DNA from 3 places in the Flavobacterium sp. N502536 genome. Region 3 is predicted to be linked to each of the others. Evidence: riboswitches for the same ligand, from Rfam matches in the RefSeq annotation. Region 3 holds a riboswitch; each other region holds the start of a gene.

Region 1 (10,801 bases), 1.3 Mb from region 3:
GCCTCTACATAAGGTGCAACGGGAGTAAAAGTTCCAGCAATAGGAAGCACATTCTTCGACGGTGCATAATTCCAAACATCCCAGGAACCATTTTCTAAAACACGTGCGGAAGCTCCTATACTTAGAGAACCGAAATTAGTATCGGCAGGATTTTTGCCCCAATAAGACCATTCACCATTCGTCCATCCGGACTGCCAGTGGTCATTCGTATCTATCGCTTTGTAGTTATCAAAATCGTAAGCCGTTGTATTCACAAAGCCGTTCGCAGGGTAAAGAGGGTACGTATAGTCTATGCCTTTATAAAGTCCGATTGTTTTCACTCCGTCCAAATCAAAGCCCAGTCCTCCTACTGTTGCCCCTGTTTGCGTTCCCTTATACAATAGTGCGAAAAAACGACGATCTGTTTTTAATATGGCTTTCAACATGTCTTCACCTGTTGCAATACCGTCCCATCTGAATCCCCAAATTAAGGCATCGGTATTTTTACCATCATTCCACTGCACTACAAATGCTGCTTTATTAGAACCGGTACCTACCCAATACTGAATATCGTCAAAAGTTGTCGCAGCCCCCACACTTTTACCAGCCCCGTTTTTTGCTGCTGCATTTTGTTTACTATCACGAGAGAATCTGTCTCCCGGTATTACCTGTCCACGCATAAAAAATGCAAAAAGTAACATCAACAACAAGTAATTTTTCTTCATATTATATTTAATTTAAATTCTATTATTTAAGGTATAAGTCGTAAGCCCCGGCTACATCTGTAGAAACTTCTCCCAGCCAGCCTGCTTCCTGATTGATTGCGGTATGTATTTTAACAAAGTCGATTCCGGGAAGTTTCACATATTTTCCGCTTTTGTCTACAGCCCACGAAATATCGATATTAGAGCCTTCGTCGCCATTTGGTGCATTATCAGCATAACCAAAATCAAAGCCTTTGCCTACCCAATAACTCCCGGTACCACTTTGATCGTAATAATTGTCTTTAATTTTGGTTCCTTTGAGCGTATAGGAAGCCTCCGCAATCCATAGTGGATAATAACTTTGTTCGTGAAATCCATTTTTGGTTTTGTATCCTGAACCTCCCTGATTGTCCTCCCATTTAATGTACTGTACATCTGTTTGCCAAAAATCCTGACCTGCAACAGGCTGTTTGTTCGGATCCGGTTTAAAATAGGTGATACTGTAATTTTTAAGGGTCGTATTTTTAAAGTATTCACTTCCGGCTATTTCGTACCATTCGTCTTCATCGGGCTTTCCGTTTTTATTTTTATCGTAAGCCACCTGAATAATTCCGGGTTCGCAAGATCCTGAACGTCCTTCAGCAGCATCGTTAGCCCAAAAAGCATTTCCCAGAACTTTGAAATCGCGGCCATTCATATTTGGAATTGTGTGATCGAAACCAAATACAACATAACCTCCAAACCCTCCTAAAGAAATCATTGACGCGTTTGAACCTACAAGTGATTTCTTAGCGGCATTAATCAGATTGCTTTCAGTATTTCCCGGTGCATACAGCGGAAGTTCGTTAGTAAACTGACCTACTCCGGGACGAAAATCAAACACATTAGAAATGTACTTGTTATAATTTCCAGCCTCTTTTGTTACATTGATCGAAGACTGATAGGTTTTTACAACTCCATTGGTCTCCACTTTTAAGGTTAAGGGATAACTCTTTAAATACGGACTGATAAAATCCAGTTGAAGGCTTTCTGAAATGACAGAATCTTTAATGCTCCAGGTTAATTTTGAATTAGCGGACATTTTCAGATCAATGTTCAGTACTTTAAAACGGTCGATCGTATAGGATTCTTTTAGTGTTTCTCCCGGGTTTTCATTTCCCGAATCCTCTTCCCGATCCGATCCACAGGAGATAAATCCTAGTAAGAGGGTTAACACTAGTGTGCATTTTAAAAGTGCAAAAGGGGTACTTTTCATTTTTTTTAAATTTTTAATCGTGTAGGATTGCTGAGGTACAGCAAACTAAATTTCTGATGCGTATAACATTTCACCTCTAACATTTCACCTCTCACTTTTTAGTTATAAAAGCAATATGAGCAGGAATGTTTCCAGCTGTTGTTTTCCATTTTAATTTTCCTTCGGGAGTAAAACAGTAGATATAACCTGTTACCACATAGTTTTGGGCATCGGTAACATATATTTCTTTTGTTTCGGGATTCACCTGTAAACCATAAGGAATCATGATCTGCTTGTCGGTACCATCCGTAATAATTTTATCGTTAATGACTTTTTTGGTCTTTGTATCTATTATTCCGTAAGAAACTTTATTACTATTGGTAAGATAGCTCCATGAGACACTGTAGAAATAAAGCAAATCATCGACGAGACAGGTTGCCGAAACCGGAATATTAAGCTGCATTTTCTTCTCGTCTGTTTTCGTATCAATCACAAAAAGATTGGAAGGTGTGTTGTAATAATCGCCTCGCGAACTCACATAGATATCTCCCCTGCTGTCTACCTGCATGCTATGAAGATTGATCCCTACATCTATTTTTTTTATTTCGGTAAAAGTTTCAAGATCGATAACCGATACGGTCCGGTCGTAATTAGGTACTCGGTACCCCCCTGAATTTGCCACATATAACTTTCCATTATGCACTACCATTTGCTCCGGCTGATACCCCACTGTTACTTTCCGTTTTATTTCCAAGGATGTCGTATCGATTTCGGCTACAAATCCAATTTCGGCATTCGGATCAATGGCCACGGGGCCTGAATACGAACTTACATAGGCTTTGTTTTTGTAAAAAGTGACATACCGACAATTCGGAATGTCTATTTTTTTGATTCTTTTGGCCGTCCATTTGTCAATCACCTCCACTTTATTGGAACAGTTGATTACCGCATACACTTTGTTTCCGTAAATTTTAATATCATTCCCTACATCACCCAGCTCTTTTACGACTGTTGGGTTGCGTTCTGAGTAAATATCGGTGGTATAATTTCCGGTTCTGTAATTGAATACATCAATACTGGCACGGTTCATTCCCATATTGCCTTCGTTTAAAAGATAAAATCCTTCTATATTGCCATCCCCTCTGGGCGCGGCTACGCTTTTATCTGAAGAAGGAAAAACAGTTTCTTCTTCCCTGCAGGAAACCAAAAGAAGGGCTACAAATAAAGTAAGCAGGAATTGGGTAGTTCTCTTTTTCATAACGCAATACTGATTATAAATTTTAGTGTACGGCCCGGCATCGGATAGTTGTAAATGACTTCGTACTGCTGGTTGAGGGCATTGTTTAACTCGATTGACCCTTTTACTTCATTGCCCTGAAATGAAAACTTTTTCTGCACGGCTAAATCGTGTGTATACCAGGGTTGTACTTCATTAATCCTGATATTGTTTACATTTCCATTGTATCGTTTTCCAACGTAAATAAAACTGTAGTTAAAATTCCATGACTTATAATCCGCGTTTAAAATTCCGGATCCACTGTGCCAAGGAGTATAAGGAATCTGATCTCCATAAGACGATAATTCCAAACCGGCAAACTTGGTATAATCTCTACTCTCTGAATAGGTATAACTCAAATGGGCGCTCAGATTTACTTTGCTGATGTGCATTTTCATATGAACAACCGATTCTATTCCTTTGCCTTTCACTTCCCCAATATTGGTCATCATCCAGCGGAATAAATTTCCGGTTGGGGCTGCAATTATTTTATCTTTGGTATTGGTGTAATAACCATCGACCTGAATAGAAAACTGGTCTAATAAACCGCTTTCAAACGGTATGTTGTAGGTAAATCCAACATCGTACTGATTCATGTATTCGGGTCTTAAGGTACTGGAACCAACCATCGTATAATACAAATCATTAAAAGTGGGCATTCGAAACATGCGTTTTGCGAAAGCTCTCAAATTAAAATCGTAGGCTTTAAAAGGGCTGTAACCTAAAAATAAGGCCGGCGTAAACTCTGTTTTGTCGGGAGCTTTTGCATTGTAGCGTACTTCTTCCTGCACGTGCGTACCTACCACACTACCCAAAACCTTAAAGCCGTCCAGTCGGTACGAACTTGCCAGCGCAAACAATGCGGTGTAACGTTCCGGATAAGAAAAGAGCGTTTTGATACCTCTTCTGTTGGCATTTAAACGGTTGTATTGAAAATCCGTCGACAGTGAAACATCCCAGGTGGGTAAAATTTTATAGAGGTTGACTGCGGAGAAATAATATTCCTGCTGATAATAACTGTCGTCAGACTGGGCACCTTCGGTAACCACTTCTCCCAGCACATTGGTAGTATCTCTGGCTATATAATGGGTATAATCATAGGCGTATTTTGCCTTGGCCTGAAATTTATATTTTTCGCTAAAATCTTTTATAAAAGTACCCTGCGTGAAGAAATTCTTGTCGTATTGTCGGAAACCATCCGAAAATTTATTTTCTACAATAGCGCCCGGTGCTCCTCTTTCAGAATCGTAATAGTAGACTTTCGCATCCCAGGAACCATTTTTGATTTTTCCGTAAAGACCTGACTCAAAACGAAATGCTTCTATATCACTATTGTGTCTGGTGGCTGAGGTATCATAAGCTACAGTTCCGTCAAGATTGTTTCTTTTGTATCTGAATTTGTATGCGCCATTAGATTTTATGTATTCCGAACTGGCACTCAGACTTACTTTATCGCTTAGTTTTTGTTCCCATCTAAACGAAAAATCATTGTAGTTGATCGACATGGTTTTATAGCGCAGTAGTAAGTTGGTCTTTTTATTATGCTCAAAAACAGGACGCTTGGTTCGCAGGTAAATCGTAGAAGCCGCTGCAAAGTCTTTGGCCGATTGGAATATTTCACTTTTCTGACCATTGTACATCGTAAGCGATTCCATATCATCCAGCGAATATTTTCCCAGATCTGTCACTCCGTTTTGCGCATTTCCCAATTGAATCCCATCGTAAAAAACACCTACATGATGGGTTCCCATATTGCGGACATCGACCGTTTTGAGTCCACCTAAACCACCGTAGTCCTTGATTTGTACTCCGGCAAAATAACGAAGTGCGTCGGCAACATTGTGACTGGCTAAATTTTCGAGCAGTGTTCCCGAGAGGCTTTGTACGGGAATTACTTCCTGATAGGGTTTTGCCTTTAGCAATACTTCTTTCAAAACCCGCAAACTGTCTTTAGTAGTTTGAGAATGAAGTACAATAGGAGCAAATAATAGAATAAGGAATAAAAATATTTTTCTGGTATTACACATCACTGATTTAATTAAATAAACTCCGGGATGTAATAATCAAAAACGCAATAAGATAGAGTTCCGTTACAAAATAACGGGCCTGTTTATTGTTGTTCAACTTTATTCCACGAAAGTCTTAAACTATGTGATTATGGCAGGTCTCCTGACTTGTTCTATCTTTAAACAGCCTTCTCATTCGCCGCGGCGAACAATGGCATGAGTAACGTTTAAAGACTTGTACAGAACTTACAGTAGCGGGTCTGTTCAGGATTTACACCTGATTCCCTTTTAACTGTTTTCTCTTAAAGAAAAAACAGACCAAAATCTGGGCGTAAAGATAGAGTTATCTTTATAAAAACAAGAATTATTTAATGATATTACAGTTTTGACAATAAATGCGGCTATCTCTCGATAATTAACTAAAGAAAAGCTTTTGAGGTTTTGTATGATAAGTATTAGAAAAATTACACTCTTGCGGATGTTATTCAAAATTCAATCGTAACAAAAAAAACAATTTTGCGACAAACTGGAAGTTCAGTTTGGTTGTTTTTTCATAAACATTGAAGAACTGAGACAAAATTACTCGAAATAGGATTTGATTTTATTAATAATGAAGTGAAACAGAAATATTAAAAGTAAATTAACAAATCCGAAGAATTTTGCGTCTTTATATTTGTTAAATTGCGCCCCTGTAATTGAAGATGCCCCTCGTACTACATATTCTTCGAAAAACTCTTGTAAAATGGGCTGGAGAAAGGTTTTGGGCCGAAAGTCAAAATAAAAAAAACGCTAAAAGAGAAACAAAAAAATCAATGAATACAACAAAAGCTTCCATTATTGCTATTGGAGGATATGTACCGGAAACGGTTTTAAGCAATACTGATTTAGAAAAAAGAATAGATACAACAGATGAGTGGATCACATCAAGAACAGGCATAAAAGAAAGACGCATACTGGACGACCCGGCACTGGCAACCTCAGATATGGCTTCTTTCGCCATTAAAGACTTAGTAGAAAACTATGATATAAATCCTCTGGATGTAGATTGCCTTATACTGGCAACTTCAACACCCGACCATATTCTTACCCCCGCTGCCAGTTTGGTATGCGAAAAAGCAGGCCTGAAAAATGCCTGGGGATTTGACCTTAACGCGGCCTGCAGTGGCTTTTTGTACGCTCTTTCGGTAGGCGCAAGTTTTATTGAAAGCGGCCGATACAAAAATGTTATTGTGGTTGGAGCCGATAAAATGAGTTCGATCGTGAACTATGAAGACCGAAACAGCTGTATTTTATTTGGTGACGGTGCAGGTGCGGTACTTTTACAGCCTAATACGGAAGGACACGGTATACAGCAGAACATTTTCAGAACAGACGGAACAGGTGCAGAATTCCTTTCTGTACGTGCCGGAGGTTCTCTTTTATCAACAACAGAAGAAACCATTCAAAACAAACAACACTTTGTACATCAGGAAGGAAGAACCGTTTTTAAACATGCGGTGAGAAACATGAGCGGTACTTCTAAAGAGCTAATGGAAAAAGCTTCATTGACTCCGGATATGATAGACTGGGTTATTCCACATCAGGCTAACTTAAGAATCATTCAGGCAGTAAGTGAAGAAGTTGGTATTCCTATTGAAAAGTTTAAAGTAAACATTCAAAAATACGGTAACACTACGGCAGCAACTATTCCACTATGTCTTTGGGATTTCAAAAAAGATTTTAAAAAAGGAGATAACATTGTTATTACAGCTTTTGGAGCAGGATTTTCCTGGGGCAGTATGTACATCAAATGGTAAATACTATACAAAAACATTACACTATATTCTTATGATGCCGTATTACTAATCATAAGATCAAAATCGATTTTAAACAAAAAACAATCAGTACGTACTTCATACTGATTGTTTTTTTTATGGGTATAACTTAAACTAGAAATGCCTCTGACAATTTCTTATTCGGGTACTTTAACTAAATTTTCTGCCAATGGGCAACTTGATTAAAAGCCTTTTAAAGACCCGCAATCTGTCCCGCTATCATTTTTCCGTTGAAAAACACACCTTCTCTTTTGGGTAAACGGGCTACTGCTTCGGCCGAACAACTTGCTTTTACCAAAATAAAATGAGCGTCATCTCCGGCCGCCGGCCATACGCGTACGCCTGCATCATTAAGCGGCAACACCTCATTTGTGGTGGCAATATGCAAAGCACGGCTCAAATTGTATTCATCGGTCCAGCCATAAAGCTGTGCACATAATTTTGCTTTTTCCAGCATGTCACAGGTTCCAAAAGGCATCCAGTGGTCTACAATACTGTCGGTACCCGTCATCAGTTTTACACCGTACTTCTTTAAAGTCGGAATAGGCATGATGGTTTTTCCGATTGGCACTGTCGAAATTACGCCTATACCCAGTGCTCCCATTTTTTCGGCAATTCCTTCTAAATCTTTCGGATCCATTCTGGCCAGCGCAAAACCATGACTGATATAGGTTTTTCCTTGTAGTTGTTTGTTCTCTTCGGTTCTTTTGATGATATATTCGATAGCCGATTTTCCTGAAGGAGGCGATTCGTGCAAATGTATGTCAATGCCTTTATTGTGGTCTATCGCGATCTGAAACATGCTGTCAAGCGATTTCTCCATATTTCCGTCAACAGTTGTAGGATCAAGTCCGCCAATAAAATCTACGCCCATTTTTGCAGCTTCTCTCAGTAAAGGTTCTGATTGTGAATATAAAATTCCATGCTGTGGAAAAGCCACAATCTCCCATCCAAAACTGTCTTTGTTATTCTCCAAAGCTGCCAATAAATGCTCGAGACTTTTTAATCCGCTCACAGGATCAATATTACACTGACAACGGGCAAAATAACTCCCCTGACTTTTCATGAGCTGAATGGCCTGCTCTGCTTTGTATTGAGAATCAACAAGCAGTTCCGGAATTATTTTTTGCTCCAGCGTAATCATGTCTTTTACCGTGAATCCCTTTCTTGGTGCGGCATTCCATTTTCCACCGTAAAATGTTTTATCAATATGGATGTGCATGTCACGCAATCCCGGAAGCATCAAAAGACCTTTAGCATCTACTTTTTTTAGTTTCCCATCAGGTTTGGCGGTGGTAATATTTTTAATTTTTCCATCCGCTATATGCACATTGTACAAACTGGTTTTGGTCGCAATTACTTCTTTTTTTTCATTGTACTCAAAACCGTCTTCCAGTCTTACATTGGTTAAAATATATTCTTTCGCAGCGGCTGTTATATGTTCCGGTTCTTCTATAGAATGTGCCATTGCGGTACCGCCTATTCCGGAAAACAATGCAGCTCCAGTTGCTGCAGCTCCCATTCTTAAAAATTGTTTTCGATTTATTGTGTTGTCGCTCATTGGTTAATAGTGTGAAATATTCCTGAGAAACCAGCCCTCAAAAAATAATGGTGAACTGCAAAATTCACCTAATTTTTTAAAACTAAAACAGGAAGATTAATGATAAGAATGGTACAGATTATAATTTTCCTTAAAATCGGTTGGTGTTTTCCCTATGTATTTTTTGAAAACTTTGGCAAAATAGCCATTATCATTAAAACCCAACTGATAGGCAATTTCTTTTACCGACAAATCAGTACTGATTAACAATCGTTTGGCTTCAAGAATGGTTCTTTCTTTAATAACATCGCCAGCCGATTTGTTCAGGAATTTTTGGGAAAGAATATTTAGATAATTAGAAGTCACATTCAACTCCCCGGCATAAAAGTTTACCGAGAATTGGGTTGTAAAATGATCTTCAATCAGTGTCTTGAACTTTTTTATAATTTTTTCTGATTTGGCCGCAACATCATGATCCGGAAATTGCAGAACGTAATCCTTTTGCAATACTTTAAACAGCAGATGCAATCTCAGCAGCACTATTTCTTTGGTCAACAAATCATCTTGAAGTAAATCTGATTCGATTTCTTCCAGCTGGCTTTTAATTTTCTGAAAACTGCTTTTGTTTAGGGAAAGGCAGAAGGGCGAACTCTGTCCGAAAAATGGCAGCTGCGATAAATTAGAAAAAACAGTCATGATCGCAGGAGAAATCATCAGCTGAAAACCATTCGTATTTACATCAAGCGACCAATTGTGTACCTGTCCGGCTCCCACAAAATGAATCTGATAATCGGCTACTTTGGTTTGTTTAAAATCTACACTATGAAATCCGGAACCATTCTCTACCATAAAAACAAGATAGAAATCGTGTTTATGAGGCTGTTCAAACTCATTGCGTCCTTTAACACTGTGCCGAAACAGGGTGATACCAAACGTTTGTTCGCCAAGTATATTTAAAACAGACAAAGTTGGAATCGCATTTTTGCTCAAAGGAATTGATCGTGTTGGTTAGCTATTTTCAAAATTATGTAATTAATCAATAAGTAGCCTGTTGAACCTGATTATTTTTAACACCAAGAAACTATAGATTATACTTCGTCGAAAAGGCGTTTCACTTAAAATAAAACTTAAGAGATTTTAGAATGAAGATTAACGATTTTTGATTTTGCATAACCTTAATTTTCTCACGCAGATCTGGCAGATGGAGCAGATTTTTTGCTAATCATTTTAATCCTTTAATCTGTGGCTATTATTTTAACACATAGAAACATAGGTTATACTTCGCGGAAAAGTCATTTCACTTAAAATAAATCACAGAGCATTATCTAAAAAAAAATATATTTGTAAGATCTATCTTAATTTTAAGTTTTAGAGTTATGCTTCACGGGCTTAGCAAAATTTAAAAACCACATCCACCACTCCCGGGAAATCAACTATTGAAAGAACCGGATTCTTCCAAAAACTCTTTTTAATGCTGTAAAAACAGACTGTTTAAACAAATTTAAAAGTTTTATGATAAAAACTGAAAGACGATTTTGAATCTCAAATCTAACTTCGCTTCATCAAAGCATTAGAACGAACAGATCATAAATCTAAAAGAGTACACATGAAAAAAAACCTAAGCTTATTAGTAGCAATCTTTGCTATTACCATAAACTCATTTGCCAATCTCAAACCCGAAGACCCATCATTAGTTTGGTTTAAAAAAACAACCGAAACTATCCGTTTCCAGTTAAACAAAGCTGCGCAGACTTACAAACCGGGTAAAAATCCACGTTCTGTAAATCCTGACGGAACGGTACGATTAGCCGGTTTAACAGACTGGACTACCGGTTTTTTTCCGGGAAGTCTGTGGTACGGCTATGAACTCACCGGGGATAAGATTTTGGCGGAAGAGGCTAAAAAGTTTACGCTTGCTTTAGATTCGATTCGAAATATAAAAAACACGCATGATGTAGGTTTTATGCTGTACAGTTCTTATGGAAATGCTTACCGAATTACCGGTGACAAGACTTATCTTCCGGTACTGGCTGATGGAGCAGCAAATCTTTATGCCCGCTTTAGTCCAACCGTAGGAGCCATTCGTTCCTGGGATTTTACCTGGCTGCATTATCCGGTGATTATCGACAATATGATGAACCTTGAATATTTGTACTGGAGTGCCAATGCGTTTGACAAACCGGAATATGCCACCGCAGCCAATACGCACGCGCTGACCACCATAAAAAATCATTTTAGAAAAGATTTC
Region 2 (10,801 bases), 1.7 Mb from region 3:
CTTTTTTTCAAATTGTCAAGCATCGGATTGTTATTGTCTACTCCAAAAGTCACTATTAAATCCGGAGACAACTCTATTAATTGTTCGATATTCAACTTCTCGTTCTGACCTACATTTTTAACAGTACCTTTGTCTATTAAAGCTCTGGTTTTTTCAGATGAAATATAATCGGTATGTGGAAAACCAACAAGTTTATTTTCAACTTCGAGCATCTCCAGGAACGGAATATTGGTCGTTGAAGTCACTACGATTGATTGTAAAGGAACTTTGATTGTGGTGTACTTTTGTAAACTGTCCGGTACTTTTGCTTCTTTTTCTTTCAAAACATAAGTAAACTTAGTTTGCGCATCCGGCCATGGCTCTGAAACCGTTACTACTGAATATCCTTCATGTTTTACAATTGAAAGTCCGGACGCAAACTCGATACTATTTTTTGCAATTTCAGTTTTTACGCTTTCCGGAGCTTCATTTTTTTTGCATCCGACAAGAAGAAAAAATGGTAAAATAAAAATCAATTTGGGTAGTAAATGTCTCATATTTAGGTTCTATTATTTTTTTAAGGAATCCGGTTTCATTCTGCTACTTTTATGGCATGTAATTTGACTCGTATTCGTTTTAAATTTTACAATTTCATTACTGACAAAGGTAACGCAATTTCTAAATTTTTTGTTTACCTTTATTCTTACAAAACCAAATAAACCTCATTTTCCCTCCATGAATCCCATAAAAACAAAAGTCTGCTCGAGCTGTGAATCCTCTTTCAGCTGCGGAGATACTTCAAATGAAAACAAGTGTTGGTGTAATGATTTCCCTCCTATTTTTAATCTTTCTTCCGGTGGAGACTGCCTTTGCCCTGTTTGCTTTAAGGAGGCCTGTGAAGATAAAATTGATGCCTACGTAGAAACTCTTACCCCTCAAAAAGCACTTAAAAATAAAGCAATATCTTTACCCAAACAAGAAAAACTAATTGAAGGCATTGATTATTATATCGAAAATGGAAATTATGTTTTTAAATCCTGGTTTCACTTAAAAAGAGGAAGCTGCTGCGGAAACGATTGCCGACATTGCCCGTATTAAATTATTAATTGTTAATTGTTGATTATGAAAGAGAATATTATCAAAGACAAAAGTTTTGCTTTTGCGATTCAGGTAGTCAAATTGTATCAATACCTGTCTATTGAGAAGAAAGAATTTATACTTTCCAAACAACTCTTACGATCGGGAACAAGTATTGGTGCAATGATAAGGGAAGCAGAACATGCCGAAAGCAAGAATGATTTTATTCATAAATTTGCAATTGCCCAAAAAGAAGCCAATGAGACTGTTTATTGGCTAGAATTACTAAAAGCAACCAATTACTTAAATGAAAAAGAGTTTGCGACTATTAATAATGACGCCATTTCAATATTAAAATTAATAACAAGTATTATCAAAACGACCAAAAGTCAAATCCCCCCTAAACAGCCTCTTCTTTAAACTAACAATCAACATTTTACAATCAACAATTAACAATCAACAATTAAAATGATTTACCTAATAACCGGAGGCGAGCGATCAGGAAAAAGCAGTTACGCCCAAAACCTGGCCTTACAACTTTCAGACACACCTATATATGTAGCCACCGCCAGAAAATGGGACGACGATTTTCAAAACAGAATCGACAGACACCAACAGGAACGTGACGAACGCTGGACCAATATTGAAAAAGAAAAACACTTAAGCGAAATTGACTTTTCTGAAAAAGTGGCTTTAATTGATTGTGTCACCCTTTGGCTGACGAACTTTTTTATAGACCACAAAAATGATGTCTCCTTAAGTTTAGAAGAAGCAAAAAAGGAATTTCTGGCAATAGCCCAGCAGGAAAACGCTACCTTGATTATTGTAACCAACGAAATCGGAATGGGCGTACATGCCGAAACTCATATTGGCAGAAAATTTACCGAATTGCAAGGCTGGATGAATCAGTTTCTGGCCTCAAAAGCAGATGAAGTAGTTTTAATGGTTTCCGGAATTCCCGTTAAGATAAAAGGATAGCGATGAAAATAAATTCCAATTTTTTAAATTCCAAATTCCAACGCTATACTTTATCTTTACTTAAACTTTAAAATTCTTTTTTGAATTGATTTGAAAATTGGAATTTGGAATTTAAAAACTTGGAACTTACATATGAGCCATTTAGACGATATATTAAAATCACGTCGTGATACCCGCCACTTTACAAATGATGAAGTCCCTGACGAAGTGATTCAAAAAGCTTTGCAGGCGGGGCACTGGGCCCCATCTGTTGGATTAACCGATGCTACCCGCTATTATCTTATCAAATCGGTTGAAGTCAAAAGTGCCATCAAAGATCTTTTTTTAGAGTACAACAAAAAAGCCGAAGAACTTACCGACAATCCCGAACAAAAGGAGCACTATAAATCCTTAAAACTCGAAGCGATTGAAGAAGCCCCTATTGGACTCATTATCGCTTACGACCGATCGGTGTTAAACCAATTTACAATTGGAACAGTAGGCAGCAATGAAGCTGTAAAATTCAGTTCGGTTTGTGCGGCCCAAAACATCTGGCTTTCCCTTACAGAACAAGGGTACGGAATGGGCTGGGTGTCTATTTTGAACTATTATCAGTTTAAAAAAATTCTTGATTTACCAGAAAACATCGAGCCACTGGGCTACTTCTGTATCGGAAAACCAGCTACCAATTACGACAATCAACCCATGTTGCAGCAATTGCACTGGAAACATAAATCAGAAGCTCCGGACTGTACTGAAATTAAAAGTATCGTTCAGAATCAGGTTTCCCATTTTCCTTTAGAATCTAAAACAACAAACAGCAATAAGAGCAATTTCAGTACCCTGCTACAGGAGAAAATAGATTCTAAAACCAAACCTATTGGTGCTTTAGGAACGCTCGAGACTCTGGCTTTTCAGATGGCCACTGTTTTTGAAACTTTAAATCCCAAAATCATAAATCCCGCTATTGTTGTTTTTGCTGCAGATCACGGTATTGCCAATCATGGGGTAAGCGCCTATCCGCAAGATGTTACAAGACAGATGGTCAGTAACTTTCTCGAAGGAGGTGCTGCCATTAATGTTTTCTGCAAGCAAAATGACATTCAGCTATCGATCGTAGATGCCGGTGTGAATTATGATTTCCCCACAAATGCCAATCTGATTAATGCCAAAATAGCCAAAGGAACCCAATCCTTTTTACACCTTCCGGCAATGAGTGAAACAGAACTACAATTGTGTTTCGAAAAAGGAAAATCGATTGTTGAAGCTATCGCAAAAAAAGGTTCAAACTGTATTGGTTTTGGAGAAATGGGAATCGGAAATACCTCTACTGCCTCTGTATTGATGAGTCTTCTCACCGGATTTTCTATCGAAGAATGTGTGGGAAAAGGAACAGGTGTTGAAAACGAAAAACTACTTCAAAAACAAAACCTGCTTCAAAAAGCCATTGAAAATTACACAGGCCCGGCAGAGTTAAACCAGCAACTGGCCTATTTTGGCGGTTTTGAAATCATGCAGATTGCCAGCGGAATGTTAACTGCTTTTGAGCATAATATGCTTCTTTTGGTTGATGGTTTTATTTGTAGCGTTGCCTTTTTAGTTGCTTCCAAAATAAATCCTGCCATTCATAAAAACGCTGTTTTCTGCCATTGCTCCGCCGAAAAAGCGCATCAGAAATTATTGAATTATTTAGAAGCGAAGCCCATTTTAAATCTGGATTTACGCTTAGGCGAAGGTACTGGCTGTGCGATTGCTTTTCCAATTATTAAATCGGCCGAAGTTTTTTTGAATGAAATGGCCAGTTTTGAAAGCGCGGGAGTCAGTAGGAAGTAATTAAAGTGATTATTTTACGTTATGTAAGAAAAAACACTACAATTATGCCGTTCATAAAAATATACATTCACTTTGTTTGGAGTACAAAAAACAGATTCCCATTCTTAAGTTCAACAGAATTAAGACAAAAAGTGTGGAAGCATATTAAAGAGAATGCAAGAGAAAAAGGAATATATGTGGACTTTGTAAACGGATATTCGGATCATTGTCATTGCCTTATTTCATTAGGATCTGATCAAAATATTCAAAAAATAATGCAATTGGTCAAAGGAGAATCATCCTACTGGATCAATAAAAATAATTTAACTAAAGAAAAATTTGAATGGCAGGATGAATACTTTGCTGTTTCTGTTTCAGAATCTTCAATAGACAAAGTAAGAAATTATATTAAAAATCAAGAAATTCATCATCAGAAAAAAACTTTTCAGGAAGAATATGATGAATTTATCAGCAAATTTGATTTTCATAAACAATAGATACATAAATAGAATTTGGCTAAAGCCATTCTAACCCTAAATACAACGGCCTCCAGATAAATCTGGAGGCAATGTAAAAATTACATATTTATAAATTATTTTTTATACACCCTCCAGATTTGAATACAATACAATACAATAGATATAGAATAGACAACATCTTTAGATGTTGGAACATATATTAACAACCAAAAAGGCTTTAGCCAAACAAACAATCCTCTTAAAATGAAAAAAGAACTCCATATCTTCTTTACCTGTTTAATGTTTTACACCAGAATCCCCTGTCCTAAAAACATCAATCATGATCCGGACTATTTAAACAAGGCAACGCGCTATTTTCCTTTTATAGGTTGGATTGTGGGAAGCATTTCTTTCTTGGCTTTCTACCTTTCTTCGCTTTTTCTATCTACGGAGACGGCTGTTCTTTTGGCAATAGTTACCTCGATACTGACAACCGGAGCTTTCCACGAAGATGGTTTTGCAGATGTTTGTGATGGTTTTGGCGGCGGGTGGACCAAAGAAAAAATCCTGCTTATTATGAAAGACAGCGCAATAGGTGCCTACGGAGCAATTGGTTTGGTGCTGCTTTTTTTACTGAAATTCAAACTACTTGCTGAATCCGTTACTCTTTTCACTACTAACATTTTTCTAATTTTCCTTTTGTTCATTTCTGCTCATTCTTTAAGCCGTCTGGCGGCAATATCTATCATTTTTACTCATGAATATTCTCGTGATGATGCTACCAGTAAAAGCAAACCAATAGCCAAAAAACACAGTTGGAAAGAAATTACAGGTTCCTTTTTCTTCGGATTAATTCCTTTATTGGTGTTTTCTTATTTTCAGTATAAATTCCTTTTAGCTCTAATTCCGGTATTTATTATGCGTTACTTCTTAGCCCGCTATTTTCAAAAATGGATTGATGGTTATACAGGTGACTGTCTGGGAGCCACGCAACAGGTTTGTGAAGTAATCTACTATTTAAGTATTCTTTTGATATGGAAGTTTATCTAGTTCGCCATACCGAAACCACTTGCGAAAAAGGAATCTGCTACGGCCAGTCTGATGTAGATTTGGCAGTTCCGTTTGAAACTATTTTTGAAGAAATTGTTTCGCAATTGCCCTCAGAAGCCCTACTCTTTTCTAGCCCATTAAAACGCTGTGTTAAGTTGGCCGAATACATTCAGCATAAGACAAACCCCATTTCCATAGTTAAGGACGACCGTTTGATGGAAATGAATTTTGGTGACTGGGAACTGAAAAACTGGGAGACTATTCCATCGGAGCAGCTTAATCCGTGGATGGAAGATTTTGTCACAACACAGGTACCCAACGGCGAGTCGTTTACAGCACTTCATGAAAGGGTGGACGCCTTTTTAAACGAGCACATTTTAAACGCTCAAAACACTCCTGTAGTAATTGTCTCTCATGCGGGTGTAATCAGAAGTATTTTATGCCATCAGTCTGCATTGCCTCTGAAAGATGCCTTTAACAACAAAGTAGCCTTCGGACAGGTTATTAAAATAGAGTATTAAGTTACAATTTGTTTCGAATTCCTTCTAAAAACTAAAACAAATTTGAAAATTCAATAATTTTAACTTTATCTTTGCACAAAATTAAGGTTGTGTTCATTCATACACATTAAAAGGGAATCAAGTAATAAATCTTGAGCTGTACCCGCAACTGTAAGCTTTGTTCTGAAAAGAATGCTTGTTGTTAACTACAAAACCACTGCTCGCTCTGGCGAATGGGAAGGTAAACAACAAGACGCAAGCCAGGAGACCTGCCTTTGTAACCAATATCGAGCTCTCGGGAAAAAGAGTGTAGAAATTATGGCTTTAAAAAAACTTTTTGTCTTTTACTTCTTGTGCTTGTGTCAGATTATCTCGGCGCAAAGTGATTCTATTACCAAACTTAAAAATGTTGTCGTTTCCGACGCCAATCTTAAAAAATACTCCAGTTCGCAATCGGTTTTAAAACTAAACGATTCTGTTATTGGCAAGAATGAGGCTTTACTGACTGATTTATTAAACTTTAATTCGACTATTTACTTTAAAGAATACGGTCGTGGAATGCTTTCTACCGTATCCTTTAGAGGTACCACATCATCACAAACAGCAGTCATCTGGAACGGAATCAACATTAACTCTCAAATGAATGGAAGTACCGATTTTAATACCATTCCCGGTTCCGATTATAATTCTATCAGCGTAAAAGCAGGAGGAGGAAGTGTTATTTACGGCAGTGGAGCGGTTGGAGGAACGGTGCATTTAAATAACGATCTGACCTTTTATAATCGATTTGAGAATACTTTAAAACTGGATTACGGAAGTTTTAATACGATTGGAATTAATTACAAAACCAATATTTCAAACGAAAAATGGAGCGCTCAGATTGGTTTCTCTAAAAACAGTTCGACAAACGATTACAAGTATCTGAATCAATACAACTGGAAAGGCGAACAGCGCTGGAATCAAAACGGTCAATACGATGTTATATCGCTAAATGCAAATGCAGGTTATAAAATTGATGCCAAAAACAGTTTAAAATTATATACCCAAACTTCAAATACAGACCGAAATACTTCACTGGTTTCTGAATCTGAAACGAAAAGCAAATATGTCAATGGTTTTAATCGAAACTTATTAGAGTACGATGGTGATTTTGGCAGGTTCAAAACCAATTTAAAAACGGCCTATATTTTCGAAAACTATAAATATTATGCCGACAATTCCAGCAATATTTATACCTACGGAAAAACAGAAAGCTTAACTACAAAAGCGGATCTGGGCTATCAATTGCTAAAATCCATACAACTAAATGGTATTCTGGATTACAACCGAACCAAAGGATACGGAAGTGGTTTTGGAGATAATGTGAGAGAAATAAGTTCGGCAGCTTTACTTATAAAACAAGAGGCATCCCCTAATTGGAAAAACGAATTTGGTGTTCGCAAAGAGTTTACCGACAATTATAAATCTCCTGTACTATTCTCAGCGGGTTCTTCTTATCAGTTTGGGAAATTATATAATTTGAAATTGAATGTATCCCGAAATTTCAGAATTCCAACTTTTAATGATTTGTATTGGGAAGAAGGCGGAAATCGTGATTTAAAACCGGAGAGTTCTTATCAGGCAGAAATTGGAAATATTTTTACCGTTCAGAACTTTTCTTTGACTCAGACTTTTTACTACATCAAAATAAAAGATCTATTGCAATGGGTCCCCGGAAATAATGGCATCTGGAGGCCACAAAACACAGACAAAGTGAACAGTTATGGGGCCGAAACCTTATTGAGCTGGAAAAAGAGTTTTGGCAAAAACAACCTGACTGCTAATGCGACTTATGCGTATACAGTTTCAGAAAATGTCGAAACCAAAAAGCAATTGTTTTTTGTTCCTTTTCATAAAGTTACTGCAGCCATTGCCTACTCCAGAAACAACATTTCAGCCCATTATCAATTTCTCTATAATGGCTTTGTATACACGCAGGCAGACAATGATCCTGAAAAAATCGTGTCGGCTTATACGGTTTCAAACGTTGGCCTGGATTACGATTTTAAACTTTTATCTTCTTTCAGGGTAGGTATTCAGGTGCTGAATGTGTGGAATACATTTTACCAAAGTCTGGAACACCGACCAATGCCGGGAAGAAATTACAACCTGTACTTAAACCTTAAATTTTAATATAATGAAACTGACTAGATTATTTTTATTGGCATTAAGCGTATCGCTTTTTGTTTCTTGTTCTAATGACGACGACTCCGACAATCCTAAAGGAGTTTATGATAATGGAATTTTCATCTTAAATGAAGGAAATTCTACTGATGGTGGTTCTGTTTCTTTCATCTCTGACGATTTAAACACTTTCACTAAAGATGCTTACAAAACGGCAAACACTACTGATTTTGTTGGAAAATATCTTCAAAACATCTTTTTTGACGGAGACAAGGCCTATATCATTGCTGGTGGTTCGAATGTGATTAATGTAGTAGACCGTTATAGCTTTAAACTATTAGCTAAAGTTGAAACTGGTTTAAACGCACCAAGATACGGTGTTGTAAAAGACGGTAAGGCTTATGTAACGAATGCTAATACGTATTGGTCTAAAACAAACCCAGCTGGTAACACTGATGATTTTATCGCTGTAATTAATTTAGCTACCAACAAAGTAGAAACTACAATACCATTAAATACAACAGCAAACCATATCGAGCTTCACAACAACAAGCTTTATGTAACAGAACCTTACAATAGTGACAAATTACTTGTGGTTAACCCGGCTACAAACAAATTGGAAACTTCATTAACTATTGGTTTTGGAGCAGATACTATGGAAGAGAAAGATGGTATTTTATACGCAATCAGAAGTTCTTATGGAGAAAGAAGCGAAATTGTAAAAGTAAAATTATCAGATAACTCTATCACTAAAATCACTTTCCCGGAGTCACTTGACGGAGTTAAAAACTTAGATATTTACAACAACAAAATATACTATACCTTAAATACGGCAGTTTATGCGATAGATTATACAGCAACTACGGCTTCAACTACTCCAATTTTCCAATACACTTCAACTTCTGATTATGGAAAAATGTATGGTTTTGCTGTAAAAGACGATAGAATCTTTATTGCCGACGGAGGTGATTTTAAATCAAACAGTAAAGCTTACATCTACAATTTGAGCGGAACATTACAAAAAGAATTAACAGTTGGTGTTGGACCAAACGGTTTCTACTTCAACGATTAATTTTTAGAATTAGTTTTGGTTTTTGACCAAAAAAAAGAGGCTGTCCGAAAAGTAAGGACAGCCTCTTTTGTTTTTATAAATAATTTTAGATTGAATTATAATCCAAAAGCAGTTTATTGATCGGCAAAAATTATACGTCTTAATTCAACGCTGATTTGACGGATTCGCTATCGCGAAGACGCTGATAAAAACGGATTCTAAAAATTAAAAAAACTTTTAAATGAGGAAAAAAAATCTGTTTTTTATCCGCGTTTTTACGAAGTAAATCTGTTTTATCCGCGTCGAACTAAAGTAGAGACTTAAACCAAATAACATAATGAGAGAAAGTTCATACTTTTCGGACAGCCCTTTTTTTTATTTCAATGCTCGTAAAAGTCCCTCGGGAGCTTTTTCAAGATACATTTGGTTTTTAATTCCGTCCATTGCTTTAGCATCTGTAAAGCCTTTCAAAGCTACCCCACTGTCCTCGCCTGTTTTTTTCGCGCTGACTCCGGTAATTTGAGACACCACCACACTTAACAACGGCTCTGTTGGATCTCCTAAAACTCCTAAATTAGTAATACGCTCCAGTTTTTCATACGTTGGTTTTAAACCGTCTGTGTACTCTCCAAAATCAGCAGCATTCACAATTTTCAACACCAAAGGCTGCATCGCATACTTGTGATTTGGATTTCTGTTTGTTTTTCCAAAAGTTGGAGAATCGTATAATGTTACCGATCCTACGTTTTTCCCAACAGTAGTCTCTCCTACCTGAATTACTGAAATATAAGGCACTAACCCATTGATCACTAATTCACTTGCAGAAGCCGTACCACTTGTTGTGATAATATAAATTTTGGTTAGGTTCAAACTATTAATCGCAGTACCATCAATCTTATCTACAAATTTATTCAGCAATGACTCAGGGTCTTCACTTTCATAGAATTCATTGATTTTTGCATTCCATCTCTCTTTCGAAAAAACCTTATTGGTAAACTGCCCTGTAATCATACTGGCCAAACGAGTTGCCGTTTGTATCGAGCCACCTCCGTTGTATCTTAAATCTAAAACAAAATCGGTAACACCCTGTGCTTTTAGTTCTCCAAAAGCCGCATTAAGCTGCGAATCATAATTGGCATAAAAACCATTATACATCAGGTAACCAATTTTATGACCTCCGGCTGTAATAACCTTATTGATAAAAACCGGATTTTCGTCTAAAGTTGTTTTTACCAACGCAACTGTTTTTCCATTACTTTCAAAACTGGTACCGGTATAGGAAGCCATATTTAAAGTATAAGAGTCAGCTGCCAAAAGTGCCTGATAATTGGAAACCGTCAATGAAGTTCCATTCACTCCGGTAAAAAGGTCGCCTCTTTTAATGTCTTTTTTCGAAGCATCAGAATTAGGAATAATATAACGTACATAACCTACTAAATCAGTCGTACTTCCGGGTTTGTAACTAAGTCTAAAATCTACACCTGCATTTTTTGAAGTTCCCTGAAGTTCCTGCTCTAAAACGGTATAGTCATCTACAATCCAGCTAAAACGATCAATGGCCTGACCTTTTGGAAACTTGCTAATAGGTTTGTTCAATAAATCCTGAAATAAATCCTGTGGTTTAGAATACCCGCTCAAAAAATTATTTAATGCTATCTGATCGCTAAAACGGTCATCGGCTAAATTAGGAACATCAGCCTGCCATAAATAAAACTGATTCAAGCCTTTCCAGATAAAATCGTTTACCTGTAACG
Region 3 (10,801 bases):
GATTCAACAAGGTAAGATGGAATCGTGTTTTTTCTTTTGTAAATGAAAAAGGAGAATCTAAGTCTTATTTACTGCATTTTTTAGCGTTAGTTGCAATTTATATGATCGTAAGCAATGTATTAAAGAAACGAAAAAAAGTGTAGATTCAAATTCCAAATCTCAAATTCCAAATTCCAGTGCTCGATTAAGAAGTATTGGAATTTGGAATTTACAGTTTGGAATTTAATTATTGTTTTACCAGTCGCGGCTATCGTTAGTATTAATTCCCCATCTGATGCCAAACAAAGAAACAGATTCATCATTTAAGGCAGATTCAAAATTCTTTCCAAATCCACCCGTTACATAAAGGTTATCAGATACTTTATATTGAACAAAACCAACTGATCTGTAATTTTTGCCCTCTCCATTTCGTTTGATATATTCATAGCCTACAGCGATTTTGTTCCAGTCAAACTGTGCTTTTGATCCTACGTCAAAAAAGTTAGTATGGTTGGTGAATCGGTTGTTTTTTGCATCGTAGTCCGTATTATCCTGTATGTATCTGCAAAAACCATATAGTTTTAAAGATTGGTCTCCTTTGCCTATTGTAAAGGTAAGTGTAGACCACGCACCAAAGCGGCCAGATTGGGACTTGTTGAAATCTTTAGCAGGCATTAACATGCTGTAAGCCGATGCTATGTCTAATGTTAGTAAGGGCGCTTTTAGAATGTCTGCGAAATTTTTTGCTGCAACTTCTTTGTTTGTGGTCTCTTTTTCAGTTAATTCCCTTAATACTTGTGCATAACGCGTATAGTAGTTTCCTGTTGTGTCCCTTACGTAACCTTCCTGCTGTAACTGGGCACGAGCCATCGCACTCAAATCTTGCATGTCCGCCCGCATTGAACTATATTTTTTTCTCATGTCTTCAGATGAGGAATTATACAGCGTAAAAACATTAAACTTAATTCCGATGGCTACTTTAGAAATTGAATCATTTTTATTGTATGCTCCCGAAACGGTTGGCATTTGTATTTTTTGCATCGTAAAAGACTTGATGTTATCTGTTCCGCTTCCTAAGCCATAGTATTCAAGACCTTTCATATTCGCTGAAAATAAATTCCCGTCAAACGAGATACTTTCAAGGCTTTCTGTATTAATATTGAATTCTTTAACATTTGGATTCGACGTGATAATGGCTGCAGAATTATCTAATAGAGACAAAGCAGACGAGTTAAGTAATTCTACTTTTTTTAAATCAGTCTTGTCATACGATTGGGCCAGAACAGAAGAGGTGACTAGCAATGCGAGTAGGTGTAATGTTCTCATACGATATCGATTAAAGTAACGAAAAAAACAATTTTTCTACTTTCTATAAAAGTTGGGCCAAGGTCAATTCCTTTAAATTTATTGTCTTTGCCATCACAGTTGTTGATGATGGTGTAGTTAAACAAAAGTTTTTTTGCGGCCGTCTTTGCTTGTTCAAGTCCTCCATCCATGGCTTCATAAGACAAATAATGCTCAAAAAAGAGTAGTCCGCCATGATGTTGAAAGCCCGGTGTTAAAGGAATGGAAGCGTCAGTTAAATATTTTGGAGTAGTAAAGATAGGTTTGTCTTCGTTCCTGCCATTTTGCAAATCCAGAAAAACTTCAGTATAAAGCGGTATAAAACCAAAGTTGTTCAGAATAGACGATTCTAGTTTTATTTCTGGATATCCATTAGATTGAAATATTTTTTTCATAATATAAAAAATTAAGCACTGCCTATTTTTTTCGGCTGTTTTGGTTATAATTCATTTTTAGATTTAAGTTTTTCGGTATGGTTTAGAATCGTGAAAGGATCCTGAATTCTGGTATAAAAATAGGGATTTGACACTGCTGATTTTAGCGTACAACTACGCGATTTAAACGGGAAATGCTAAGAAAAAGAATAAGAAAAATCCTCATTTTTAAAGCTGTGATTTTGGAGTGACTCATAAATTCTAAATCCCGGTAATGTTGTGAGCCGTATTTGAAACTTGAAACTTGGAATTTGAAACTTGGAATTTGAAACTTGGAATTTGAGATTTGGAATTTTTTATTTAGAATTACTCTATTGTAAAAGATAGTTATATATTTGCGCCAGATTTTGGTCTGTTTTTTCTTAAGAAAAAACAGTTAAAAGGGAATCAGGTGCAAATCCTGAACAGACCCGCTACTGTAAGTTCTATTCAAGTCTTTAAACGTTACTCATGCCATTGTTCGCCGCGGCGGATGAGAAGGTTGTTTTAAAGATGGAACAAGTCAGGAGACCTGCCACAATCACATAGTTTAAGACTTTCGTGGAATAAAGTTGAACAACAATAAACAGACCTGTCATTTTTTATGACGGGATTCTCTCTTATTGCTTTTTTAATTATTACATCCCGGAGTTTACTTAATTCATTTAGTGATGTATAATACAGAAAAAGGACTCTTATTTATTGTTGCATTTGTTTCTACTTTACTTCAGTCGCGAGTATTACATCGTTGTTCTCCCATTTTAAAAGCATTTCGCCCGGAAAGTGAATGTTATAAAAAATCAATCCTGGCACAATGCTCTTTCGTAAAACTATGGGATGCATTCGGTACGGCATCCGGTTGAAGATTAAAAATGAAAACCTCATTGCAATTACTTCAATTTTAATTGCCTTATCAACTCCCAACTTAAATAATACCACATGTTTTACAACACTTCCCAATATTTCCGGTTCTTATTCTTTTGTATTCTGGCACTCTGCTTAAGCAACTGTTCTGAGGATAATGCTGCCAAAGAGGATAACAATCCGCCACCGGTAAGCTCTGATTTGGCTCTTAACACGCAGCGATTTGCAATCTTGGCTATAAATTCTACTATCAATACAGCTACAGAAGCTACCTACAGTTGGAGTGTTACAAAAGCGACATCAGAAAACTATGCTCTAACTAATACTACAGAAAAAGAAGTGCTGTTTGCAGCAGCAGAAAGCGGGGTTTATGAATTAACAGTAGCGGTAAATAACAAAGGGAGTATACAAACACAAAAAGCAGTTATTACAGTAACAAAAGAAACGAAGGAGTATAAAACCTATATCGCAAAGGTATTTGAGTTTAGACCCGCTCCGGGACAGTTTATAAATGATCTACCGGCTGCCAATGACGGGGATACTGCCGAAAGAATTTTATCAAGAGCCAATACCTATCTGGCTAAGAAAAATGGAGACCTGGTTTCGCTTGGAGCCTTTGGAGGTTATATTGTTTTTGGGTTTGATCATACTATTGTTAACGTCAAAGGCAAACGCGATTTTAGAGTGCTGGGCAATGCATTTTGGGCAGAAGCCAATCCTAATTCGAACAGTACAATGCGAGGCGGAAGCAGTGAGGCAGGGGTTATAATGGTGGCTTACGATAAAAATAAAAACGGACTTCCGGACGATGAATGGTACGAAATAGAAGGAGGCGGGCATAAAATACCTAAAACGATTCAGCATTATGAAATTACGTATTATCGTCCAGATCCAAACAAAAAACCGGTACCGGGAGGAACTACAGGTACGGTAGGTTTTGTTGATATGGAATACATTTATTGGAAAGACAATCAGGGTAAAAGCGGTTATCTGATACAAAATAACGCTTACAATCATTCTTTAGATTACTGGCCAAAATGGCTTAGAGATCAGGCTTCTATTACTTTTAAAGGAACAAGGTTGCCGGATAATGCAGTGGATGAAAGCGGAACCGGAAGTTACTTTGTGCAATATGCCTTTTTATACGGATATGCTGATAATGCTCCAAACGGCGATGACGATTCAGCCATAGACATCAACTGGGCTATAGATAAAAACGGAAACAAAGTAATGCTTCCGGGGATCGATTTTGTTAAAGTATACAACGGTCTTAATCAGCAGGCGGGGTGGCTGGGAGAAACTTCGACTGAAATCATGGGAGCAACCGATTTGCACCTGTCAGGAGAAAGTATTCCAACGCGATAACGCCAATCAAAAATGTATTAAACTAAATTATTATACCAGAATTATGAAAAAAAACTTTGCCCATTTATTATTATTTGCTTTGGCATCGGTATTTACCGCATGCAGCGATGACGATAAAAATGATGCCAACTCAGGAGAAGGACTAGTTATACCAATAGCAGTAAAACTTCAGGGGAAATTTGAAGTAGCTACCTTTAATGTTTTGAATATTACCGCTTCTGCCGAAACGACTAACCCTAGTTATGAGTGGGTACTTAAAAAAAATCCTTACAACCAAACCAAAGATTCTGTAGTAGGGACTGCCAAAGATTTGCGATTTATTGCCCTGTATCCGGGAGCTTATGAACTAACGTTAAATGTTACCGAAGGAGATAAAAAAGGAACAAGTGCGACTACCGTGAATGTAATAAATGAAGCTCAGAATTACAATCCGTACATCACAAGCATTTTCGATTTTAGCCCGGCACCGGGTATGTTTGCCAATGATTTGTACAAAGACGGATTTGCGAAAGCTGATGTTATGAAGTTAGCATTGGGAAGGATAAATGAAACCAGTGTAGGATATCCAATTGACTTGGGAGGCTTTGGAGGCTCGATCGCTGTTGGATTTGATCATATGGTGATTAATATTCCCGGAAAGAAAGATTTCAGAGTTTACGGGGCAGATTTGACCGATAAAGCCAATCCACCGGCTCCCGGATTAATTTATGTAGCCTATGACAAAAATGCAAACGGGAAACCGGATGATGACGAATGGTACGAGATTATAGGAAGTCAGCACGCCAAAGAAAATACCATTAAGAATTTTAAAATAACCTATCAGAAACCAGCAGCAGGCAAAAAAGTTGTGGTAAGCGGACCAAATGATCCCTTTTTAGATCGTGAGCACCTTTATTGTGAGAACAACCAGTCCCAGACTTACTTTTTGCCAAGATCAAAAACTAAAAAAGAATACTATCCTGCCTGGGTAACGCAAACTACCGCTGTTTATGAAGGAACAAAGTTGAATGTAAATTTCGCGGCAGTACGCCCCGGACAAACTACTTTGTGGAATTTCGATGCTCCGGAATGGGGGTATGTCAATGCTAAAAATCCGGATATTGATATTGACTGGGCGGTTGATAAAAACGGCAACAAAGCCAATCTTCCGGGAATTCATTTTATAAAAGTGGTGAACTGTGTGAGTGAGCCAATGGGACTTTGCCACCAGCAATCGTCAATGGCTACCCGATTTTCGGGAGCTGCCGATCTTCAGATCATAAAAAAATACAATCTAAAAAAGTAAGAGAATAAGAATATGAAAAAGTTTATCAAATATACTTTATGCCTAATGGCCATTAGCGTTTTTTACAATTGTAGTAGCGATGATGCAAAACCGGATCCTGTAGTAGAAGAACCTAAACCCGAACCGGTTAAAGATCCGTCACTTACTTTAAAACTGCAAGCCGATTTTAAGACAGAACGATACAATGTGGTAGCTATTGACCCGGAGGTGGTTATTGAGAATGCCAACGGTGCCGCTGCACAGTACAAATGGACTGTAAAAGTAACAGGAAAAGACGGTGTTGCTAAAGACTCTGTTATTGGCGATACTAAGACTTTAAAATTTATAGCACCAAAAGCTTTGAGTTATGCTGTAGATCTTACGGTAACCCTGAACAAAGTAGTAAAACAGGCATCGACAAAAGTAACCGTTGCCGAAACGGGGAAGTCTATACGTCAAAAGCCTTTTCGATTATCGATTATGTACCGGCTCCGCATTACAATAATGACAGCTTTGAATTTGCAACAAAAGCAGAAGCGATAGAGAATGCACAAACCAATCTTGCCGACGGAAATCTGGTTGATCTGGGGACTTTTGGAGGGTATATCGTAACAAAATTTGACCATACAGTAATTAATGCTTATGGCAAAAGAGATTTTACAGTTCAGATGAACGCGATCTCTAACGTTTCAAAATTCTCTCCTGTAAGTATCGCTGTTGCGTACGATGCAAATAAAAATGGCATTGCGGAAGACAATGAGTGGTATGAAATAGCAGGAAGTGAGTATTATAAATCGTCTACAGTAAAAAATTACGAGATTACGTATTACAAGCCAGATGTCAACAAAACTGCTGTAGCAGGAAAATCGGATTGGCAGTTTGACAAGGAATATCTTAAATGGACCAATAATAAAAAGGAGACTGGTTTTATTACCAGGACAAAAAAATGGAGACGTTACAACTATTACCCGCAATGGCTTGGAGATTCTTATACACTGAAAGGAACAAAAATCAATTTACCAACAAAAGACATAAGTGACGGAGAAGGTACAGCCTTCAATGTAGGGACTTTTGAATGGGGTTACGGTGGTATCAAAGATCCTTCTATAGATATCAGCTGGGCTGTAGACAGCAATGGCGTTAAAGTACAACTGCCGGGAATAGACTTCGTAAAAGTATATGTACCTACATTCACAGAGATCGGGGCGTTAGACCTGGTAACGAATTCTTTCAAACAAGCTGAAGATTTAAATTTTGCTACTGGCAAATAATCAAAAAGTTTGAATAACACTGTTTTATTAATTAACCAAGTATATTAATCCTAAATTTTATAAATAATGAAAAAAGTACTTTATTTTTTGACAGTAGGTTTGATGCTGGGACTTTCGTCTTGTAGCAATGAAGAAAACCTTTCAAACAACGAAAACGGCAACGCAGCAGTAAAAAGCTCAGGCTCAACTTCTAAAAGTGCAGTGACCGATCCTTCGATAGGAACAACTTCTACGCTTAACCTGACCAGTTCTTTGTTGACTAGCGGAACATCAACAACAGGAGGGAAGTATTGGCAAAATACCTATGTGGCAAATACCAATTTAACAGTTGACATATTTAAATTTTCACATAGCGGAACATCATCAGGTTACAACTACTGGGACGGTTTTATTGTATCAAATGTAAATGATATTACAAATTATGGTTCAGGAGCAGGTTCTGGCGGATCTAACGGATGGGTTGCCAATCAGTGGGGAACTATGGCAGGAAGTGGTTTTGGTACTTCATCGACCATTGCTGCTGGAACTCCGGGAACAACAGGAGATCCCTATATTGTAGCGTATTGGTCAAGCTACACCGACCCAAAAAATCCACAGGGAACTACTTTTACAGAAGCAGGTTTCTCTAACTGGATTAAAATTGGAAACACAGGATTGTATCAGATAAAAGGACTTAAAATCAACAATCATCCGTGGCCATATTACGGCTGTTTATACGGAGACGGTTTTGCTCAGGCATTTTCTTCAGGAGATCATTTCGAATTGTTGATCTACGGTGTAGATGCCAGCGGAACAATTAGCGCTCCAATCACACAATCATTGGCAGATTACACAGGAGGTTCTTTGGTAATGCCAACAGGATGGATCAATGTAAACACTACAGCACTTCAAGGTTTAGGAGATGTAAAATACCTTGTTTTCCAAATGGCTTCAACAGATTCACACCCGGTTTACGGAATGAATACTGCGGCTTATTTCTGTTTGGATAAACTGTCTGTAAAAAGAATTCAATAAACAAACACATCAGTTAAAAAAAAGGAGCCATTTTTCGATGGTTCCTTTTTGTATATATGCGGTAAATAAAAATCTGCCAGATCCACAAAATCTGCGAGAAAAAAAATCAATAAACGATCATCACTTATTTTTTCTTTAAACACCTTCCTCTTGGTTCATCGCCTTCATGAAGCACTATTTCCGAATGCAGGAACTCCGCTGCATCAGCAGAATCTTTTACCTTTTTAGCGCTTCGCTTCAACATTTCCGATTCATATTCCGTAAGCACACTTTCCCGTATTCCACTTTTTCTCCACTGCGATAACGGTCGGCATCCTTTTACGATTCCACGTGCCAAAGAAAGTGCATCCAGTAAGGCCTGATTTGCCCCCTGACCTTTAAAAGGACTCATAGGGTGGGCTGCATCGCCTATTAAAGTCGCTTGCCCGTTTTTAGACAATAATTCGGAATGAAGCAACTCGCGATCGTACACCGGATAACCGGAAATTTGAGTGGACAAAGTTGCCGATAATATTTCAGGAATAGGAGTATGCCATTGTGTTCTGCGGCATGCTTCTTCTTTTAATGCCTGTGGTCCCTGAGCACTAAGCGCTTTGGCTTCTTCTTCTGACATTGGAAAGCTCAGCTGCCACATTACAGCATCAGAAGAGTAAGGCATCATATAAATGCGTTCATTGCCATTGGCAGTTTGAAACACAGTTGCCGAATCCAGTAAAGAACTGTCAAGACCTTCAAGAGCAGACAAAGGACAAATCCCCAATATTACAATACATCCCAAATAACGCAAAGGAGTAATTTCATCACCAATCAATAGTTTTCGTACTGAACTTCGAATACCATCGGCTCCAACCACTAAATCGGCTGTAGCGTTTTTTATTTTACCATCTACTTCAAATTTCAAAGTAACCTTTTGATCATCAGATTCCTTAAAATCGATTAGTTGATGTCCCCATTGTACCACCGCATGTTCGCCTAATTGTTTTAGTAGTGCCGAGCGCAAATATTGTCGGGCAATGTGCATATTGGTTCGTTTTGGAGCTGTTTTTGTATCGGATGGAATCCATTTTCGGATTCCCCATTCGCCAATTACTTTTCCTTCTGTAGTATGCACCAAATGTCTTGTTGAAATCACTTTTTCTTCCAAAGAAAAAATACCAAAACCTTCGATTGCTTTACTGGCCTGCTGTAAAGTAAGCCCATAGCCTTGTGATCGGGCGTCAAAGTTGGTATCGCGCTCGTATAGTGTAAAAGGAATCCCACGGTGCAGGCAGGCGACAGCCAGGGCTACACCTCCAATACCGGCACCAATAATCGCAACATGCGGATAGTTTTCGGTATCCACAACTGTAGGGGTGACAGAAGGAACCAATCCCGACCCGTTACAGTTGTTGCAGCTGTTAAGATGCGCTTTAGGACGAGGCGGGGGAGTTCCTGAGCCCGCTGCTTTTTCAAATTCCTCAAGTGCGATCTGATAACGGAGTCGTACTTTTTTGCTGAGCCTTTGGCTTTTTTTGCCGCGTCCCAGACATTCCGGACAAATCGTCCAGTTTCCTGCTGTATTTTCTACCGTATTCACTTTCACTTTTTTCACTTGATTTATATTCTTCATTAATAGAAGAACTTTGCTATGCGGGTAGCAAGGGTACAAATTTAAGACAAAAGATGGCCAGTGCAAAATGATTGGGCTTTAGATACTAAAAACGGTTTATAAGAGTTATTAAGGATTGTATCAAGCGAGTTGATTTTTATGTAGGGTGTAGGTATTTGTTACCGGGTTATTTTGTTACTTCTAATGCTAATCTAAACCAATCTTAATTCATAAATGATAAAAATTACAATGAAAATCAAAGTTTTAGTCTTGATGCTGTGCGCGGTAACACATTTATCCTTTGCTCAAAAACCAGCATTTAATATTAAGTATTCCGAACAATTGGCTGTTTTTGTTTTTCTTCAGAATTTATCTGAGAACTATCCGGATAATGTTTTTAAAACGGAATTTCAAAAATCAAAATACAATACGGAAGAGTTTCAGAAATTAGTAACAGCGTTTGACCAGCTGGCATTAGACTACAGTTACAAATTTGAGGAATTTCCGGAAGGTTCTAAAAAGCCAATGCAATCCATTGATTTTTTGAGAAAAAACTTAATTGAGACGCAGAATCTGAAAGACTTTAAAATACGCTCTATCGGAATTGTCACAAACAAAACACTGAACGATCTTACCAGCATCATTGCTGTTTTTACTCCAGTTTACAACGAACTGATATACAATCCCAATAAAGAAAAATTCGAGAAACAGCTTGTTGAAATCACCAGATATGCCAACGAAAATGACATGGAGAAGTATTTTGAAACAGGTTTGGTTTTCTATAATTCGAGTTGGGACGCTACAATTCCCTTTGAAATCGCATTTTATCCGTTGCCCAATTCCAAAGGCTTTACAGCACAGTCGTTTGATAACAATTTTATCAGTGCCATTCAGACCGATTTAACAGATTACAAGGATCTTTTTAGTGTAATGCTGCATGAAACGTATCATATTATTTACAACGAACAGTCCTTGGAGCTTAAAAAAACTATTGACAAGAGTTTTAAAGAAAGTAAATCAAAATGCAGCAATTATGCCTATCATTTACTCAATGAGGCGCTGGCAACTTCCTTAGCTAATGGTTATGTATATGAAAAACTGAACGGAAAAGCAGATAGCGGTGATTGGTACAACAAAAAATACATCAATCTTATGGCAAAGGAAATTTACCCCATGCTTAACGAGTATCTTTCTCAAAAGAAAGCAATAGACGGAAACTTTATCGATCGTTATATTGAAATTTATGAAACAAAATTTCCAAACTGGATCGATGAGATGGATAACCTTATGGCTTACAGATATGTTATTTCTGAAAATGAAAAAGATTTTGATGTCATCAAACAAAAGTACCGTTACCGTTCCAGATCAGAGGATGAAACCGAAATAAGCATAAATGCACTTGAAAAGATGCAAAAATCAAACCTTACCAAAATGATCATTGTATCGAAAAATAATGCTGAACATCTAAAACTAATCAAGAGTAGTTTTAAGGAGCTGAAAAACTGGAAGTTTAATGCTGCTAAAGAATTTAAGTATAAAATTTTATTAGAAGATAAAAGCCAACTGTTCATCATCAATCAAAAAGATTCTACGTTAAAAGCGCTGCTTGATTAGATAAGAAAACATAAAGTCCGCAAAGCTTTCTCTTAAACTTTGCGGACTTTGTATCAACTTTTGCGGTAAAAAAAGGAATTTACTT

Evidence for each region. Region 3 has a riboswitch for cobalamin ahead of OLM61_RS17455 (cell surface protein). Riboswitches for the same ligand answer to the same signal wherever they lie in the genome.
Region 1: linked by a shared signal. The riboswitch ahead of OLM61_RS01855 (TonB-dependent receptor) and the one ahead of OLM61_RS17455 (cell surface protein) in region 3 are both predicted to bind cobalamin.
Region 2: linked by a shared signal. The riboswitch ahead of OLM61_RS03580 (TonB-dependent receptor plug domain-containing protein) and the one ahead of OLM61_RS17455 (cell surface protein) in region 3 are both predicted to bind cobalamin.

The regions. Positions count from the first base shown of each region.
Region 1 is NZ_CP110011.1:419,115-429,915, forward strand. It holds gene OLM61_RS01840 (DUF5074 domain-containing protein) at 1-704, opposite strand, end outside; gene OLM61_RS01845 (cell surface protein) at 727-1,938, opposite strand; gene OLM61_RS01850 (YncE family protein) at 2,030-3,175, opposite strand; gene OLM61_RS01855 (TonB-dependent receptor) at 3,172-5,220, opposite strand; cobalamin riboswitch at 5,335-5,537, opposite strand; gene OLM61_RS01860 (beta-ketoacyl-ACP synthase III) at 6,012-6,995, shown strand; gene OLM61_RS01865 (amidohydrolase) at 7,207-8,574, opposite strand; gene OLM61_RS01870 (helix-turn-helix domain-containing protein) at 8,671-9,543, opposite strand; gene OLM61_RS01875 (glycoside hydrolase family 88 protein) at 10,160-10,801, shown strand, end outside.
Region 2 is NZ_CP110011.1:786,549-797,349, forward strand. It holds gene OLM61_RS03540 (ABC transporter substrate-binding protein) at 1-536, opposite strand, end outside; gene OLM61_RS03545 (DUF5522 domain-containing protein) at 715-1,077, shown strand; gene OLM61_RS03550 (four helix bundle protein) at 1,102-1,476, shown strand; gene cobU (bifunctional adenosylcobinamide kinase/adenosylcobinamide-phosphate guanylyltransferase) at 1,525-2,034, shown strand; gene cobT (nicotinate-nucleotide--dimethylbenzimidazole phosphoribosyltransferase) at 2,167-3,846, shown strand; gene tnpA (IS200/IS605 family transposase) at 3,891-4,322, shown strand; gene OLM61_RS03570 (adenosylcobinamide-GDP ribazoletransferase) at 4,548-5,333, shown strand; gene cobC (alpha-ribazole phosphatase) at 5,318-5,854, shown strand; cobalamin riboswitch at 5,922-6,125, shown strand; gene OLM61_RS03580 (TonB-dependent receptor plug domain-containing protein) at 6,152-8,005, shown strand; gene OLM61_RS03585 (YncE family protein) at 8,010-9,068, shown strand; gene OLM61_RS03590 (S41 family peptidase) at 9,423-10,801, opposite strand, start outside.
Region 3 is NZ_CP110011.1:4,135,470-4,146,270, forward strand. It holds gene OLM61_RS20925 (S26 family signal peptidase) at 1-143, shown strand, start outside; gene OLM61_RS17445 (hypothetical protein) at 235-1,305, opposite strand; gene OLM61_RS17450 (hypothetical protein) at 1,302-1,718, opposite strand; cobalamin riboswitch at 2,089-2,291, shown strand; gene OLM61_RS17455 (cell surface protein) at 2,676-3,965, shown strand; gene OLM61_RS17460 (hypothetical protein) at 4,009-5,250, shown strand; gene OLM61_RS17465 (hypothetical protein) at 5,263-5,772, shown strand; gene OLM61_RS17470 (hypothetical protein) at 5,898-6,500, shown strand; gene OLM61_RS17475 (DUF4465 domain-containing protein) at 6,567-7,514, shown strand; gene OLM61_RS17480 (FAD-dependent oxidoreductase) at 7,639-9,123, opposite strand; gene OLM61_RS17485 (hypothetical protein) at 9,352-10,716, shown strand; gene OLM61_RS17490 (serine hydrolase) at 10,796-10,801, opposite strand, start outside.